DNA from 2 places in the Mesorhizobium sp. B2-4-18 genome. Region 1 is predicted to be linked to the other one. Evidence: riboswitches for the same ligand, from Rfam matches in the RefSeq annotation. Region 1 holds a riboswitch; the other holds the start of a gene.

Region 1 (8,327 bases):
CAGCGATTGCTGGGCGTGGCCAGGCTCGCCTTGCGACAGCCAAAATGGGTGATCATCGACGAAGCCATGGATGCGTTCGACGGACCCTCGCTGCGGCGCGTGCTGTCGCTGCTGGAGAAGCGCCTGCCCGGCGCCGCGATCATCAACATCGGGCGCGGCCAGCACAACAATCAGTTCTTCCCGCGTTCCCTGACGATCGTTAAGGATTCCGACGCGCCCGCGCTGAAACCTGCCCACGTCAGGGCGGGTGCCATCGAGCCGCCGCCAGCCGCGGCAAGCCTCCACCACAGGAAGTAGCAGTTTTTCCCCCGTTGCGGCCCGTTGCCTGGCCGCCAAGGCCCTGGCGGTCGGCATCTCGCTGCCGGACGAGAAGGAATGCGCCCTGCAACGCTCCGTGCTCGATCGCTGAGCTGTCGCCGGTCAGGCCGGTGGAATTCCAAACTTGCCACGAACTTCGTCGTAGAGGTCGCGCCGCCAGCGGCGGCCGTGGAGATAACCGTTGATCAGTTCCGGCAATGAATAACCAAGCGCATCAGACGAGCGGTTGGCCATGTATCCTGCAAATGCCTGTGGTATTCGCCCCCGGAGAATATCGGCGATGATCTGCCGCGTGATCATAAAGGGAGGGACATGGGGGTAGGAGCGAGCGATGTGCGGATGCTTACTCATCAGGATCGCGTAGGCTTCGACATAGCCGTCCCTGCGGCCTGAAATCGAATTCTGCGAATTGTGCTTCGTCCAGTCGATATCTTCCGATAATTGCGCGCCGAAGCGCTGTGCGAAGCGCAGCAGAAGCTCGCGGTCCTGCATCCGGGGAATGTCGCTGTCATAGCCGCCGATGGCCAGCAAAGCCTCGCGTCTGGCTGTTATAGCCGATCCGGCTATGAAGGCCGTCTGCGCGACCACCGCCCGCTCCAGCATTGGCGGGTTCAGGAAAGCGCCGCGGTTAACGCAGGCGGTGCCGCGGCCACCCTTCACCGAGACATATGAGGAGAGCAGGACTTCGAGCGCTGGATTGTCGTCGAACCATGCCAGCGTCCGTTCGAGCCGGTGCGGCAGGAAGAGATCGTCCGAATCAAGAAAAGTCACCACGGGCGCCCGGGCTAGCTCGATGCCGGCATTCCTGGCGGCATTGGCGCCGCGCCACTTCGCGCCGACATAGATCAGCCGGGGGTCATGGATGCGGGCGAGCGCCGCCTCGGTCCCGTCCGTCGAACCATCGTCGACGACGATATGTTCAAATCGCGGCATGCTCTGGGAAAGCACGCTTTCGACGGCGCGGAGCACCGTTTCGCGCCGGTTGTGAGTCGGCGTGATCACCGTGACGAGGGGCGCCTGTTCGGTCTTCCCGATCATATCACGTAGGCCGCCTCCAGCGCGTAAACACCCTTCGCGCCAGGTCCTTTGATCATCGGGATGGCTAAATGGATCGGACTTCCCCCTGGATGGGCCTCATCGGATTCGGTGCGACGCTACAAAAAACAACCTGCCATGTCACCCCGTCGTGCCGTCGTTCGACCGACCAGGCATGATGAATTCCAGCTCATGGCGCTTCAACTGCAACACTTTCGCACCCGCTGAAAGACGCGCGGCCACCCTCAAGGATTGGCAGTCGCGCCTGCGGGCGTCGCCCATTTCATTATCGCTTCAGCAGGAACACTGCTTGTTGGCCAAAGAAATTCCAGAACCACCATGGCATCGACAGGCCGATCTTCTGGCCGTTGGCGTCGAGCGCGGTCGCCTTCTCCACTGTCGCGCCAAGCTCTTCGCACAAATTGACGAAGTCTCGGATCGTGCAGAAGTGGATGTTGGGCGTGTCGTACCAGGAATAGGGCAGGTCGCTGGTCACAGGCATGCGGCCCTTGACGAACAGCGACAGGCGCACCCGCCAGTGACCGAAATTGGGGAAAGACACGATTGCCCGGTTGCCGATCCTGAGCAGCTCGTCGAGCACCAGCTTCGGGTTGCGGGTGGCCTGCAGGGTCTGCGACAGGACAACGAAGTCAAAGCCCTTGTCGGGATAGAATTCGAGATCGGTGTCGGCGTCGCCCTGGATGACACTGAGACCGCGCGCCACGCATTCGTTGACGCCACGCTGCGACAGCTCGAGTCCGCGACCGTCGACCTGCTTGGTGTCCTGCAGCAATTCGAGCAATGAGCCGTCGCCCGAGCCGACGTCGAGCACACGCGATTGCGGCGGGATGAGGTTGGCGACGACCTCGAGGTCGACGCGTTGGCTGCCGTTGACGCTCATGGCTTCGCCTCGTGGACGGCGCATGGCCTTGGTCCGAAAACTCTGCAACTTTTCAGGGTCATGGCTTCGCCGTTCTGTTTGGCGCACGAGCTTGATCCGAAACGTCTGCAACTTTTCGGGGTCATGCGCTGAGCCCCCTGGCGCGCGCGGCCGAGCCGATGAAGCCGTTGATGGCGGCAAACAGTTCCGGCTCGTCGAGCAGGAAGGCGTCGTGGCCGCGATCGGTCTCGATCTCGACGAAGGATACCGAGGCGCCGGCGGCGTTGAGTGCGTGGACGATGGAGCGGCTCTCTTCTGTCGGGAACAGCCAGTCCGATGTGAAGGACACCAAGCAAAAGCGGGTTTTCGTGCCGGCGAAGGCGTCGGCCAGCCGGCCGCCATGGTCGGCGGCGAGGTCGAAATAATCCATCGACCGCGTCATGTAGAGATAGGAGTTGGCATCGAAGCGGTCGACGAAGGTCATGCCCTGGTGGCGCAGATAGCTCTCGATCTGGAAATCGGCATCGAAACCGAAGGTCAGCGCTTCGCGGTCCTGTAAATTGCGGCCGAATTTGCGATGCAAGGCGGCTTCCGACAGATAGGTGATGTGGGCGGCCATGCGCGCCACCGCCAACCCTTTCTCCGGGCGCTTGCCGTGTTCGAAATATTTGCCGCCATGCCAGTCCGGATCCGCCATCACGGCCTGCCTCCCGACTTCGTGGAAGGCGATGTTCTGTGACGAATGGCGCGCCCCGGTGGCGATCGGCAGCGCCGAGAACACGCGCTCGGGATAGCTCGACGCCCATTCCAGAACCTGCATGCCGCCCATCGAGCCGCCGAGCACGCAGAACAGTTTCTCGATGCCGAAATGGTCGATCAGCATCTGCTGCGCGCGCACCATGTCGCGGATGGTGATGACCGGCAGGTCGAGGCCATAGGGTTTACCCGTGGCCGGGTTGGTCGAGGCCGGACCGGTGGAACCCAGGCAGCCGCCGATGACATTGGAGCAGATGACGAAGAAACGGCTGGTATCGATGATCCTGCCCGGTCCGATCAGCACTTCCCACCAACCGGGCTTGCCGGTTACCGGATTGGTGCTGGCGACATGCTGGTCGCCGGTCAGCGCGTGGCAGACGAGGATGGCATTGGAGCGGGCATCGTTCAGCGTGCCATAGGTCTGGTAGGCGATCTGGAACGGCGACAGCAGCGTGCCGGCGTCGAGCTTGAGCGGCTTGTCGGGCCCGAACCGCAACACCGGGCTCGACGGTTGGTCGGCCTCGTTGTTGGTCTTTCCTGCACGCAGAGCGGCCATCACGTCTCTCTTGCTGCACCGTGCGCTCGTGGAAATCGTTGCCGATCTCCGCCGCCGATGCGTCCGTCCGGCCGGTTGCGGACAACAAAAAACCGGCATTGCCTTCGCAAAGCCGGTTACGTCACGCAAACGGCCCTTTAGCGAATTGTTTAACGTGGCTGCAAGCCGACCGGCCAAATCACCACGGAACTGTCAATCGTCTTCTAGAACCCGCCTGCCTCGCCGTCAATGGCGGCGGCTGGTACCACTGCCACTCTCGACATTGCGTGCCATGGCTTGTATTTCCGCAGCGGCCTCCGGATGGAGGCGTTTTCGATGGATTTTGCAAGATATGAACCAGACACCGGATCAGGCACGTCCAACTCCGCGCGCGGGCATCATGGACATAGAGGCCTATGTGCCCGGCAAAAGCTCGGCGGCCGCCGGTGTGGCCAAGGTCTACAAGCTGTCGTCGAACGAGAATCCGCTTGGGCCTTCGCCGAAGGCGATCGAGGCCGCGCGCGAGGTCGCCGGCAAACTCGACATCTATCCCGACGGCAGCGCCAAGCGGTTGCGCGAGGCAATCGCCGAGGTGCATGGCCTCAACCCGCAAAACATCATCTGCTCCAACGGGTCGGACGAAATCCTCGGCCTGTTGGCGCAGACCTATCTCGCGCCCGGCGACGAGGCTATGTTCACCGAACACGCCTTCATGGTCTACAAGATCTACATCCAGTCGGCAGGCGCCACCCCGGTCGTGGTCAAGGAGACCGACGAGCGCGCCGACATCGATGCGATGCTGGCGGCCGTCACGCCGCGCACGAAAATCGTGTTCCTGGCCAATCCCAACAACCCGACCGGCACCTATGTGCCGTTCCAGGAGGTGCGCCGCCTTCATGCCGGACTGCCGGGAAACGTGCTGCTGGTGCTCGACGCGGCCTACGCCGAATATGTCCGCCGCAACGACTACGAAGCCGGCATCGAGCTGGCCGGCAGCGCCGAGAACGTGGTGATGACCCGCACCTTCTCCAAGATCGGGCTCGGTGGCGCGCGCATCGGCTGGATGTATGGTCCCCTGCATATCGTCGACGCCATCAATCGTGTGCGCGGCCCCTTCAACGTCAATGCGACAGCGATCGAGGCCGGCATCGCCGCGATCCGCGACCGTGCCCATGTCGAGCGTAGCGTGGCGCATAACGAGACCTGGCTTACCTGGCTGAGCGGCGAAATGACCAGACTTGGGCTGCGCGTGACGCCGAGCGTCGGCAATTTCCTGCTCATTCATTTTCCCGACGATCAGAAGCATTCCGCGGCGGCGGCTGACGATTATCTGAGCGCGCGCGGCTATATTCTGCGGCGCGTTTCAGGTTACGGCTTTCCCAACGCGCTTCGCATGACCGTTGGCACTGAAGAGGCCAATCGCGGCGTTGTCGCCGCGCTCACCACATTCCTGAAAAGCTAGAACGTCTGAAGAGCTGGAACACCATGGCATCACCGATGTTCGAAAAGATCGCGCTGGTCGGCATCGGCCTGATCGGCTCGTCTCTGGCCCGCGTCATCCGACGCGAGGGCTTGGCTCGCCATGTCGCCATCTCGACGCGCAGTGCGGCAACGCTCAAGCGAGCCGAGGAACTGGGTCTCGGCGATTCCTACACCACCGATGCCGGGGACGCGGTGCGTGATGCCGATCTGGTCGTTGTCTCGGTGCCGGTTGGCTCATCCGGCGCTGTAGCGGAGGAAATCGCGCCGGCGCTGAAAAAGGGGGCGATCCTCACCGATGTCGGCTCGACCAAGGCCTCGGTCATCGCGCAGATGCAGCCGCATGTGCCTGAAGGCGTCCATTTCATTCCTGGCCATCCGCTGGCGGGCACCGAAAAATCCGGCCCGGATGCCGGGTTTGCCGACCTGTTCGACAACCGCTGGTGCATTTTCACGCCGGTGCCGGGCACCGATCCGGAAGCGCTGGAACGGCTGTCGGAATTCTGGCGCCGCTGCGGCGCCAACATCGACACGATGGACCCGCAGCATCACGACATGACGCTGGCCATCGTCTCGCATCTGCCGCACATCATCGCCTACAACATCGTCGGCACCGCCGACGATCTGGAATCGGTGACCAAGACGGAAGTGATCAAATATTCCGCCTCCGGTTTTCGCGATTTCACGCGTCTGGCTGCCTCCGATCCGACCATGTGGCGGGACGTGTGCCTGCACAACAAGGATGCCATCCTGGAAATGTTGGCGCGGTTCTCGGAAGACCTGGCGTTCCTGCAGCGCGCCATCCGCTGGGGCGACGGCGACAAGCTCTTCGACCTGTTCACCCGCACCCGCGCCGTGCGCCGCTCGATCATCGAGGCGGGCCAGGATATCGACGCGCCCGATTTTGGCCGCCAGGCGGTCGAGCATCCGGCAAAGAGCTAGGTGATTTCAACCGGCCAGGCGGTTGCCATCATGGCGAGCGTCTCCGCCCGATCCGGCGCGCCCAGCCGGCCGCCGAAGCGCAGGCACTTGAGCGCGGCGGCCGCGCTGGCAAAGCGCAGTGCGTGCTCGACCGCCATGGCTTCCGCCAGCCCGACGGCAAAGGCGCCATGAAAGACATCGCCGGCGGCCAGCGTGTCGACCGCCTTGACCCTCGGTGCCTCGACATGGCGGGATGATCCGGCGCTTCGGTCGAACCACCAGGTACCCGCCGCGCCGCCGGTGACCGCGACGAACGCATCGGTGCGGGACGCCAAGTCGGTGCAGGCGGTCTCCAGATCCAGCGCGTGGCCGCATATGATGCGGACCGCCGGCTCCGAGGCGACGATGTGCGAGGCCAGCGGCAATAATCGCTCCAGTACCGCCAGGGGCGCGGTATCGGCATCGAGTATGGCTGGGCGGCCGGCGGCGCGCGCCGCCTTAAGGGCAAGCGCCGCGGCGCCCGGCCAGCGCACGTCGGCCAGTACGGCGTCGAATGCCGTTATGTCGGTGAACGGCAAAACCTCGGGATCGGCCTGCGCGCGCGCGTCGTAGAAAGGGACGATGATCCGCTCGCCATGCGCATCGACCAGGATCGAGGCCAGTGCCGAGCGGGCGCCGCTGACGCGGCGTACATGGCTGCAATCGACGCCCTCGGCCTCTATCCCGGCAATCAGCAGATCGCCGACCGGATCGTCGCCGGCGCTAGCCCATAGCGACACCTCGGCACCCAGGCGATGCGCGGCGCAGGCCGCGCTCGTGGCCATGCCCGAGGCGATCTGGATGCCGTCCGAGGCGATGAATTTTCCCTGATGCGTGGGCAGTGATTCGACACGAAGAATGGTGTCAAGCGTCAGTGCGCCGACGCTCAGCAGCTTTGCCGGCCCCGCCATCCGTTAGTTGACCGGTTTGATCTTGCCCAGCGGAATGAAGCCGAGGGAAGCCTTGCCCTTGACCACTTTCAGCGGCATGGACGGTTCGCTGCCAAGCAGCGCCAGGGCGCCAAAACCCTGCTCGATCGCATTCTTCTGCTCGGGTATGGCGCCGGCAAGAATAGATGCCACCGCCTTGGGATCCTTGATCCTGATCATCAGGTCGGCGTCGACGAGACCCTCGGCATCGACTGACAGCGGCCCGGAAACGGTGACCCGCGCCGTGCCGGACGACAGATCGAGGTTGCGGATTTCGATCCGCTGGCCGCGCAGGCTTTTCACCTGCGTGCCGATCAGCGCCACGCCGTTCTTCAGTGTCACGTCGCCGCTGGCATCGAGCGCCGGCAACACCCGCCCGCCGATCGCGTCGGCGTCGATCTCGAGATCGCCAAAGCTGCCGACATAGTCGAGATCGCCGTTGTTGGGCTGCAATTGGCCTGACGCCTTGCCGGCACTGAACAGTTCCACCGGATCGGTGTCGTCGGCCGGGTCGGTCTGGCCCGACAGGCCCTCGGCCTGCAGCGCTACACGCCGCGGCAGCGGGTACCACAATTTGACGTTGGCCTGCAGATTGTCCCAGTCGATCCAGAGCGGCATCATGCCGGGGACGGAGGTCCGGAGCGGACCGCGTAGATTGGCAACAGGCGACAAGGGCTGGACGATCTGGGCGACGGCGTTGAAGGAGCCGGCCGAGGCGGCAATGCTCTTGGCGTCGTCCTCATAGGCGAGGTTGTCGCAAGAGACGGCAAAGCTCAGTGGATAGCCACCGACCTGGAGATTGGCGCAGCCGGCCTCGATGCCGCTCTTGTTGAGCGTGGCAACCGCCTTTTCGGCCTCGGACCGGACCCTGCTGGCCAGATAGAACCAGCCGGCGCTGTAAATGGCGAACAGCACGAGGATGAACGCGGCAAGCCACCACAGGCGGCGACGGTTACCCGGTTGGCGTTCGTCACTTGACGTCATGCTTTGGCTCTCATTAACGCATGGATGGTGTGGACGGATTCTCAGGTTCCGAACACTAGGTAGACAGAGACGGATGGAAAAAACACCGGTTACCGGTGCGGTGCTGCCATTCTTTTTGCAATCAGGCGCGGTGATATGGGCGATTTTTGGGTGTTCGGCTACGGTTCGCTGATCTGGCGACCGGGTTTCGCTCATGTCGAGACACGACGCGCCCGCCTGCATGGCTATCGCCGCTCGCTCTGCGTCTATTCCTTCGTGCATCGCGGCACGCGCCAGCGGCCCGGACTGGTGCTTGGCCTCGACCATGGCGGCTCCTGCGTCGGCCTTGCGTACCGCGTCCCTGGCGAATTGCGCGACGAGGTCATTGCCTATCTGCGCGAGCGCGAACTCGTCACCAGCGTCTATCTCGAGCGGACGCTCAAGGTTCGCCTCGACGGCGGTGGCACGGTGA
Region 2 (8,327 bases), on a different contig from region 1:
CGAGGATGGCGGCATTCATGTCGCCTGCGAATTCTGCTCGACGCAGTACGACTTCGATCCAGCCGAGTTTGCGGCTCAGTAAAGCGTTTCCTTCTCTCCGTTCCGCGGGGAGAAGGTGCCCGAAGGGCGGATGAGGGGCGGCGCGACCGTCGGCCCTCAGTTCACTGTGCGCCTTGTCCCCGGCAGATCGAGCGAGAAGGCTGGGATGGCGATGTCGAACGTCTCGCCGCGCTTGTTGCGCATCGTATAGCGTCCGACCATGATCCCGGAGGGTGTCGAGAGCGGGCAGCCGGACGTGTACTGATAGCTGTCGCCGGGATTGAGTTCCGGCTGGTCGCCGACAACGCCCGGCCCGCGCACCTCCTCGACCCGGCCGGCACCATCGGTGATGTGCCAATAGCGCGACAGAAGCTGCACGAACTCGTCAGACTGGTTGTCGATCGTTATCTGATAGCCCCAGACGTAGCGGTTCTCCTGGGGATCTGAACGATCCTCCAGATAGAACGGCCTGACCTGCACTTCGATGTTGCGCGTCACGGCGCGGTACATGAGCGGCTCCAAAACAATCCGACGACTTTCGACGCTCGCGGTGAGCAGGTCAACGTGCGCGTCTTGTCGCGCCTGGGATTGAAACGCAGGTGCCGGCAAAGAATGTCATTTAAGTGACACACGACAATGGTGGTGTGCGCGAACCGGGCGACTCGGCCCTCTGTCGAACTGTTGAAAACGGCCGCGACGCGAGCCGACTTCCGGAGTGACCAGATCTCGATGGAACTCACTCTCATATCCGCCTCGCTTTCGACCGCACTCATCCTCTCGAACGCTGCCAGCATCCTGCTTGCCGCTTCACAGCTGAAACGGCGCACCACGATCGCCCCGCCGGCGGGCAGATCGCCGGCGGTGTCGATTGTCGTCCCGTCGCGCGGCGTCGAGCCATTCACACATGAGACGCTGGAACGCGCCTTCGCGCTCGACTGGCCACGCTACGAACTGATCTTCTGCGTCGCCCATGCCGACGACCCGGTGGTCAAATTGATAAACAGGGCGATTGCCCGGTTTCCGCAAGTGCCGGCTCGGCTGTTGATCGGCGACGACCGTGTCAGTGCCAATCCAAAGCTCAACAATTGCGTCAAAGGCTGGGAAGCGGCGCGCCACGACTGGGTCATTCTTGCCGATTCCAACGTTCTGATGCCGAGGGACTATGTCGAGCACATGATGGCGGCGTGGCAGCACGGTACCGGCCTTGTCTGCTCGACGCCGATCGGCTCCAGGCCAGATGGTTTCTGGGCCGACGTCGAATGCGCCTTCCTCAACACATTGCAGGCCCGCTGGCAGTATGCCGGCGAGGCGCTCGGCCTCGGCTTCGCGCAGGGCAAGAGCATGCTGTGGAACAAGCCGATGCTCGACGCCAACGGCGGCATCCGCGCGCTGGCCGCCGAGATCGCCGAGGACGCCGCCGCAACCAAGCTGGTGAACGGCCTCGGCCTGCGTGTCAACCTCGTTGCGGCGCCCTTCGAGCAGCCCCTCGGCCAGCGCACGTTTGGCGAAATCTGGTCGCGTCAGGCCCGCTGGGCGCGCCTGCGCCGCGTCACTTTCCCGCTGTTCTTCGCGCCCGAGATCCTGACTGGTGCGGCGGTCCCGCTGGTTCTTGCGCTGATTGCCGCGGCGAGCGCCGGCGTCAGCCTCTGGGCAACCGCGATTGCCGTGCTGGCGGCATTCTATCTTCCGGAATGCGCTCTGGCCTTGGCCAAGGGTTGGCACGTTTCGACGCGCATGATCGCGGCGACGGTCGCGCGGGACGTCATGCTCCCGGCCATCTGGGCGCGCGGCTGGCTCGGCGGCGCCGTCGACTGGCGCGGCAACGCCATGACCATCCGGACCAAGACGGCGGAACTGGAGGAGACGCCGTCGAGCGCCTGATCGCTGCTGACGACGCTGCCTTGACGAAACCTATTTGGCGGCTTTCAAGGCTTGGGCGATATCTTCCAGCAGATCGTCCGTATCCTCCAGGCCGACCGACAGCCTGAGCGTACCCGGCCCGATGCCGAGTTCGGCACGGGCCTCGTCGCTGAGGTTCTTGTGGGTGGTCGTGGCCGGATGGGTGATCAGGCTCTTGGCATCGCCCAGATTGTTCGAGATCAGCACGATGTCGAGGGCGTTCTGCAGGGCGAAGGCCGCCGGCTTGCCGCCCTTGAGGTCGAGGCAGATAAGCGTCGAGCCACCCGACATCTGCTTCTTGACGATATCGGCCTGCGGGTGGTCGGCGCGGCCGGGATAGATGACGCGGGCGATCTGCGGCTGCCCGGCCAGGAAGTCGGCGATCCTGCCGGCGCTCTCGGTCTGCTGGCGCACGCGCAGCGGCAAGGTTTCCAGGCCCTTCAGCAGCGTCCAGGCGTTGAACGGCGACAGGCTGGGACCGGTGTGGCGGAAATAGTCGTGCAGGTTCTCGTCAATCCACTTCTTGTCCGACAGGATGACGCCGCCCAGGCAGCGGCCCTGGCCGTCAATGTGCTTGGTGGCCGAGTAGACGACGATGTGCGCACCAAGCTGCAACGGCTTCTGTTGCAGCGGCGTGGCAAAAACATTGTCGACGACCAGCCGCGCGCCGATCGAATTGGCAAGCGAGGCGACGGCGGCGATGTCGACGACCTCGAGCGTCGGGTTGGTCGGGCTTTCCAGGAAGAACAGCTTGGTGTTCGGCCTGACCGTCTTTTCCCAATTGGCGATCTCGGTGCCGTCGACCAAGGTCGCCTCGATGCCATAGCGCGGCGCCAGCGTCTCGACCACCCAGCGGCAGGAGCCGAATAGCGCGCGCGCGGCCACGATGTGGTCGCCGGCCTTGACGCTGCACAGAAGGGCAGCCGTCACCGCCGCCATGCCCGACGCCGTGGCGCGCGCGTCTTCGGCGCCTTCAAGCGCGCACATGCGCTTTTCGAACATGTCGACGGTCGGGTTGGCGTAGCGCGAATAGATGAAACCAGGCTCTTCGCCCTTGAAGCGGGCCTCGGCGGCCTGCGCCGTCTGATAGACATAACCCTGGGTCAGGTACATCGCCTCGGAGGTTTCGCCGAAGCCGGAACGCAGGGTTCCGCCATGCACGAGTGCCGTCTGAGGTTTCCAGTTGCGCTTCTTGGTGCTCATCGCTTTGTTCCAGACACAAAAAAACCGGCCGCGAAAGTCGCAACCGGTCCATACGGCCTTGCGGCCCGACGGTCCTTTAGCGACTTGTTTAACGTGGCTGCAAGCCGACCGGCCAAATCACCACGGGATAACGACCCTTTAGACCCGCGCCACGCTTGCGTCAATTGCCGGCTTCATTAAGACGTTTGTACCAAGGCAGGTTCCGCAAAAGTGCCCGGCGGTTTTGCGGCAAGAACCTGCAACAAACAAGAACCTGCAACGAAAGAGACCAGTCTTGGGGCGGAGCCAGACTTTGCGGCAGACAGGCATTCTTCCCGATCAGGACATTTCGGCGCTGTTCCGGTCCGGCGCGCTGAAGTCGCCGCGCGCGCTCGATGCCGACCAGATCCAGCCGGCAAGCCTTGATCTCAGATTGGGCGAAAAGGCCTGGCGGGTTCGCGCCTCGTTCCTGCCCGGTCCCAACCACAAGGTGTCGGAAAAGCTCGATCGGCTGCAACTGCACGAGATCAGTCTGACCGAAGGCGCGGTCCTCGAAACCGGCTGCGTCTATATTGTGCCGCTGCTCGAAAGTCTGGCCCTGCCGACTGACATTTCGGCCTCGGCCAATCCGAAGAGCTCGACCGGGCGGCTCGACATCTTCACCCGCGTCATGACCGATCGGGGCCATGAGTTCGATAAGATCGCCGCCGGCTACAACGGTCCGCTCTATCTCGAGGTCAGCCCGCGCACCTTTCCGATCATCGCGCGCACGGGTTCGCGCCTGTCTCAAATCCGCTTTCGCACCGGCAACGCGCTGCTTTCGGAAGCCGAGTTGCATGAGCTGCATCGTGCCGAGATGCTGGTCGCCACGGAGCCGCCGAACATTTCCGGCGGCGGCATCGCGCTGTCGATCGACCTCAATGGCGACAAGGATGGGTTGGTCGGCTATCGCGGCAAGCACCACACCGGCCTCGTCGATGTCGACAAGCGCGCCGCGCAGGATGTCCTCGACTTCTGGGAGCCGATCCACAAGAGCCGCGCCGGCGAACTGGTGCTCGATCCCGACGAGTTCTACATCCTCGTCAGCCAGGAGGCGGTGCATGTGCCGCCGCTCTACGCCGCCGAGATGACGCCGTTCGATCCGCTGGTCGGCGAGTTTCGCGTCCACTATGCCGGCTTTTTCGATCCGGGTTTCGGCCATTCGGCGGCCGGCGGCACCGGCAGCCGGGCGGTGCTCGAAGTACGCAGCCACGAAGTGCCGTTCATTCTCGACCACGGCCAGATCGTCGGCCGGCTGGTCTACGAGCATATGCTGAAGCGACCGCAGGCGCTCTACGGCACCGATCTCGGCTCGAACTACCAGGCGCAGGGCCTGAAGCTGTCGAAGCATTTCCGCGCCGTGCGCTAAGGTTGAAGCTGCCGACCTCGCTCTTGTGGGAGAGATGCCCGGCAGGGACGTGACGGAAACCTATTGCTAGATCGGCGGGACAGCGCCCCGCTCTGGCTTGCCAGCCATTCCCCACGAGAGGGGAATCACGCGCTCATGGCTTCAAAGCGCCTTCACCGACACCTTCACCGGCTTTTCGATCTCGAGCGGGTTGCGCAGCGGCAGTCCGAAATCCCCGGCCTCGATCTCGAACACGTCGCCGGCTTCCGTCTTGATGCCGTCGGCGAAGGATAGCGTCGCTGTGCCGAACATATGCACATGCACGTCGCCAGGCTGGCGGAAGGCCGAATATTTGAAGTGGTGGTGTTCGAGATTGGCGATGGTGTGGGACATGTTCGTTTCACCCGACAGGAAGGGCTTTTCCCACAATGCCTTGCCGTCGCGCAGGATGCGCGACGTGCCGCGGATGTCCGAAGGCAGGTCTCCGATCAGGATCTCCGGACCGAAGGACGCATTGCGCAGCTTGGAGTGGGCGAGGAAGAGATAGTTGACGCGCTCGGTCACATGGTCCGAGAATTCGTTCGACAAGGTGAAGCCGACGCGGAATGGCGCCCCGTCATCGCCGATGACATAGATCCCGGCGACCTCTGGTTCCTCGCCGGCATCCTTGGCAAAGGCCGGTGACATGAGCGCCGCGCCAGGCGCGACTGCCATGGTCCCGTTGCCCTTGTAGAACCATTCCGGCTGCACGCCGACCTGGCCTTTCGCGGGCTTGCCGCCTTCCAGTCCCATGCGGAACATCTTCATGGAATCGGTGAGTTGCTCCTCGCCGTCGGTGCTGAGCTTCTTGTGCATGGAATCGCGCGTCGCGGCCGACCCCAGATGCGTCAGCCCGGTGCCGGTCAGGTGCAGATGCGCCGGGTCGGGGTGATTGATCGGCGACAGCAGGCGCCCCCGCTTGTAGGCGGCGTCGAGATCGATCGTCTCGCCAAGCCCCTTGCGTTCGATCAGGGCGGCCAGGCCGACGCCGGTGCGGGCGGCCTCCATCGCCAGCGAATAGACGCTGCGCGCCCCGTTGATGATCCGGGTCTTCCCGCCGCTGCGGGCAACGACACGGATCGTCTCGGCGTCGTCGAGAATCTGCGAGATCAGCATGATCAGTCCTCTCTCATTTATCTGTATCCGGCTGCCAATGGGCAAATCCTGACCGGCGCGGCGCGGAAACGCACCACGGTTGAAACGCTTCGTCCGGATTGCGTTCGCGAGCCTGGTCCTTCCCCGGACTTCTTGGTGCCGACGGGCTGCCGGCAGCTTCGCGATCTAGAACCCGTATGCCTCCTAGTCCTCGCCCCCAGCCCTCAAGCCTTGTTCTTGTTGTAGACGTCGAAGATGACGGCCCCGAGCAGCACCAGACCCTTGACCACCTGCTGCCAATCGACATTGACGCCCATGATCGACATGCCGTTGTTCATCACGCCCATGATGAAGCCGCCGACCACCGCGCCGATGACCTGGCCGACGCCGCCCATCGCCGAGGCGCCGCCGATGAAGACGGCCGCGATCACGTCGAGCTCGCTGCCGAGGCCGGCCGCCGGCACGGCCTGGCCGAGACGTGCGGCGATGATCAGCCCGCCGAGCGCCGACAGAACGCCCATATTGACGAACACCCAGAGCGTCAGCCTTTCGGTGTTGATGCCCGACAGTTGCGCCGCCTTGGCGTTGCCTCCCATGGCGTAGATGCGGCGGCCGATGGTCATGCGCTTGGTGACGAAGACGAACAGCGAGATCAGCACGCCCATCACCAGGAGCACGATCGGCAGGCCCCGATAGGTCGCGAACTGGAAGATCAGGAAGAGCGCCAGCGCGCTGCCGACCAGGGTTTTGATGACGAACAGGGTGAAAGGCTCGGCCTCGTAACCGTGGAGTTCGCGCTTGCGTCGCGTCCTGAAGCCGAAATACGCGTAGGCGAGCACCGCGATCAGGCCCAGCACGACTGTCGTCATGTGAAGCGTCAGGCCGCTGCCCAAGATGGTCTTGCCGGCCGCGTTCACCGTCGGCGGGATCAGCGTCAGCGGGCCGATCACGTCTGGAATGAAGCCGGAGCTCAGCGCCTTGAAACTGTCGGGGAGCGGGCCGACCGAGGAGCCGCCGCCAAGCAGCGCCTGGCAGATGCCGCGGAAGATCAGCATGCCGGCGAGCGTCACGATGAAGCTTGGTATGCGGTGATAAGCGATCCAGTACCCTTGCGCGCCGCCGATCAACCCTCCGACGATGAGGCAGACGATCGAGACAACGAGCGGATTGCTGAATATGCCGAGCGGCCAGATGACCATCATCATGGCGGCAAGCGCGCCGATGAAGCCGGCGACCGATCCTACGCTGAGATCGATATAGCCGGCGACGATGACCAGCAGCATGCCGAGCGCCATCACGATGATGAACGAGTTCTGCTGCACCAGGTTGCTGAGGTTGACCGGTTTGAACAGCGTTCCCGACGTCGTGTACTGGAAGAACAGCATGATGACGATCAGCGCGATGATCAGGCCGTATTCGCGCAGGTTCGTCGTCAGCGCCGAGACGGCGACGCGAGGACCCTGCTTGACGTCCTCGGCGGTGCCGCTTTGCGGTGCGGGAGCGCTGTCTGTGCTCATGATGCTTTTCCTTCTCCGCGAACAATGGCGCGCATGATTTTTTCCTGGCTGGCGTCGCTTGCCGCCATCTCGCCGACGATGCGTCCTTCGTTCATGACATAGATTCTGTCGGTGATGCCGAGCAATTCCGGCATTTCAGACGAGATGACGATGATCGCTTTGCCCTCGGCGGCAAGGCGAGCGATGATTGTATAGATTTCGTACTTGGCGCCGACGTCGATGCCGCGCGTCGGCTCATCGAGGATCAGGACTTCCGGGTCGGCGAACAGCCATTTCGACAGCACCACCTTCTGCTGGTTGCCGCCAGAGAGATTGCCGGTCAGCTGATAGACGCTGGAGGCGCGGATATTGGTCTTCTTGCGATAGTCGTTGGCGACGCTCATTTCGCGCATATCGTCGATCACGCCGCCACTGGAAACGCCGCCGAGGTTGGCCAGCGTCACATTGTGCTTGATATGGTCGATGAGGTTCAGTCCATAGGTCTTGCGGTCCTCGGTGACATAGGCGATGCCGTTCTGCACGGCCTTGCCCACTGTGGAAAGGTCCACGGGCTTGCCGTTGAGCAGCACCTCGCCGCTGATGCGCCGGCCATAGGAGCGGCCGAACAGGCTCATGGCGAATTCGGTGCGGCCGGCGCCCATCAGTCCCGCAATGCCGACAACTTCGCCCTTGCGCACCTTGAGGTCGATGCTCTTGATCACCTGCCGTTCGGCATGGATCGGGTGGTAGACGGACCAGTCCTTGACCTCGAAAATGACGTCGCCGATGCTAGGTTCGCGCGGCGGGTAGCGATCGTCGAGGGATCGGCCGACCATCGAGGTGATGATGCGGTCCTCGCTGATGTCCTTCCTCGGCAATGTCTCGATCGTGCGCCCGTCGCGGATCACCGTCACCTTGTCGGCGACGCGGTTCACCTCGTTGAGCTTGTGGGAGATCAGGATCGAGGTCATGCCCTGCCGCTTGAACTCGAGCAATAGATCGAGCAGCGCCTGGCTGTCCTTCTCGCTGAGCGATGCTGTCGGCTCGTCGAGGATCAGCAGCTTCACTTCCTTGCTGAGCGCCTTGGCGATCTCGACCAGCTGCTGCTTGCCGACGCCGATATGGGTGATCAGCGTCTTGGGGTCTTCCTTGAGCCCGACTTTCTTCAAAAGCTCGGCCGTGCGCGCCTC

The links. A riboswitch is a leader RNA that binds a small molecule or an ion and turns the genes downstream of it on or off. The one in region 1 is predicted to bind S-adenosylmethionine.
Region 2: it holds a riboswitch for S-adenosylmethionine, as region 1 does, so the genes downstream of both, FJ527_RS01405 (O-succinylhomoserine sulfhydrylase) here and FJ527_RS20620 (homoserine O-acetyltransferase) in region 1, are expected to answer to the same signal.

Annotation. Positions count from the first base shown of each region.
Region 1 is NZ_VFUW01000008.1:255,945-264,271, reverse strand. Features, by position in the region: gene FJ527_RS20635 (ABC transporter ATP-binding protein/permease) at 1-297, shown strand, start outside; gene FJ527_RS20630 (glycosyltransferase family A protein) at 421-1,356, opposite strand; gene metW (methionine biosynthesis protein MetW) at 1,640-2,254, opposite strand; gene FJ527_RS20620 (homoserine O-acetyltransferase) at 2,376-3,545, opposite strand; SAM riboswitch at 3,663-3,740, opposite strand; gene hisC (histidinol-phosphate transaminase) at 3,877-4,986, shown strand; gene FJ527_RS20610 (prephenate/arogenate dehydrogenase family protein) at 5,010-5,945, shown strand; gene FJ527_RS20605 (sugar kinase) at 5,942-6,874, opposite strand; gene FJ527_RS20600 (DUF2125 domain-containing protein) at 6,878-7,876, opposite strand; gene FJ527_RS20595 (gamma-glutamylcyclotransferase) at 8,012-8,327, shown strand, end outside.
Region 2 is NZ_VFUW01000001.1:302,151-310,477, reverse strand. Features, by position in the region: gene FJ527_RS01420 (Hsp33 family molecular chaperone) at 1-82, shown strand, start outside; gene apaG (Co2+/Mg2+ efflux protein ApaG) at 157-549, opposite strand; gene FJ527_RS01410 (ceramide glucosyltransferase) at 769-1,920, shown strand; gene FJ527_RS01405 (O-succinylhomoserine sulfhydrylase) at 1,951-3,141, opposite strand; SAM riboswitch at 3,198-3,275, opposite strand; gene FJ527_RS01400 (2'-deoxycytidine 5'-triphosphate deaminase) at 3,434-4,528, shown strand; gene araD1 (AraD1 family protein) at 4,670-5,662, opposite strand; gene mmsB (multiple monosaccharide ABC transporter permease) at 5,866-7,158, opposite strand; gene mmsA (multiple monosaccharide ABC transporter ATP-binding protein) at 7,155-8,327, opposite strand, start outside.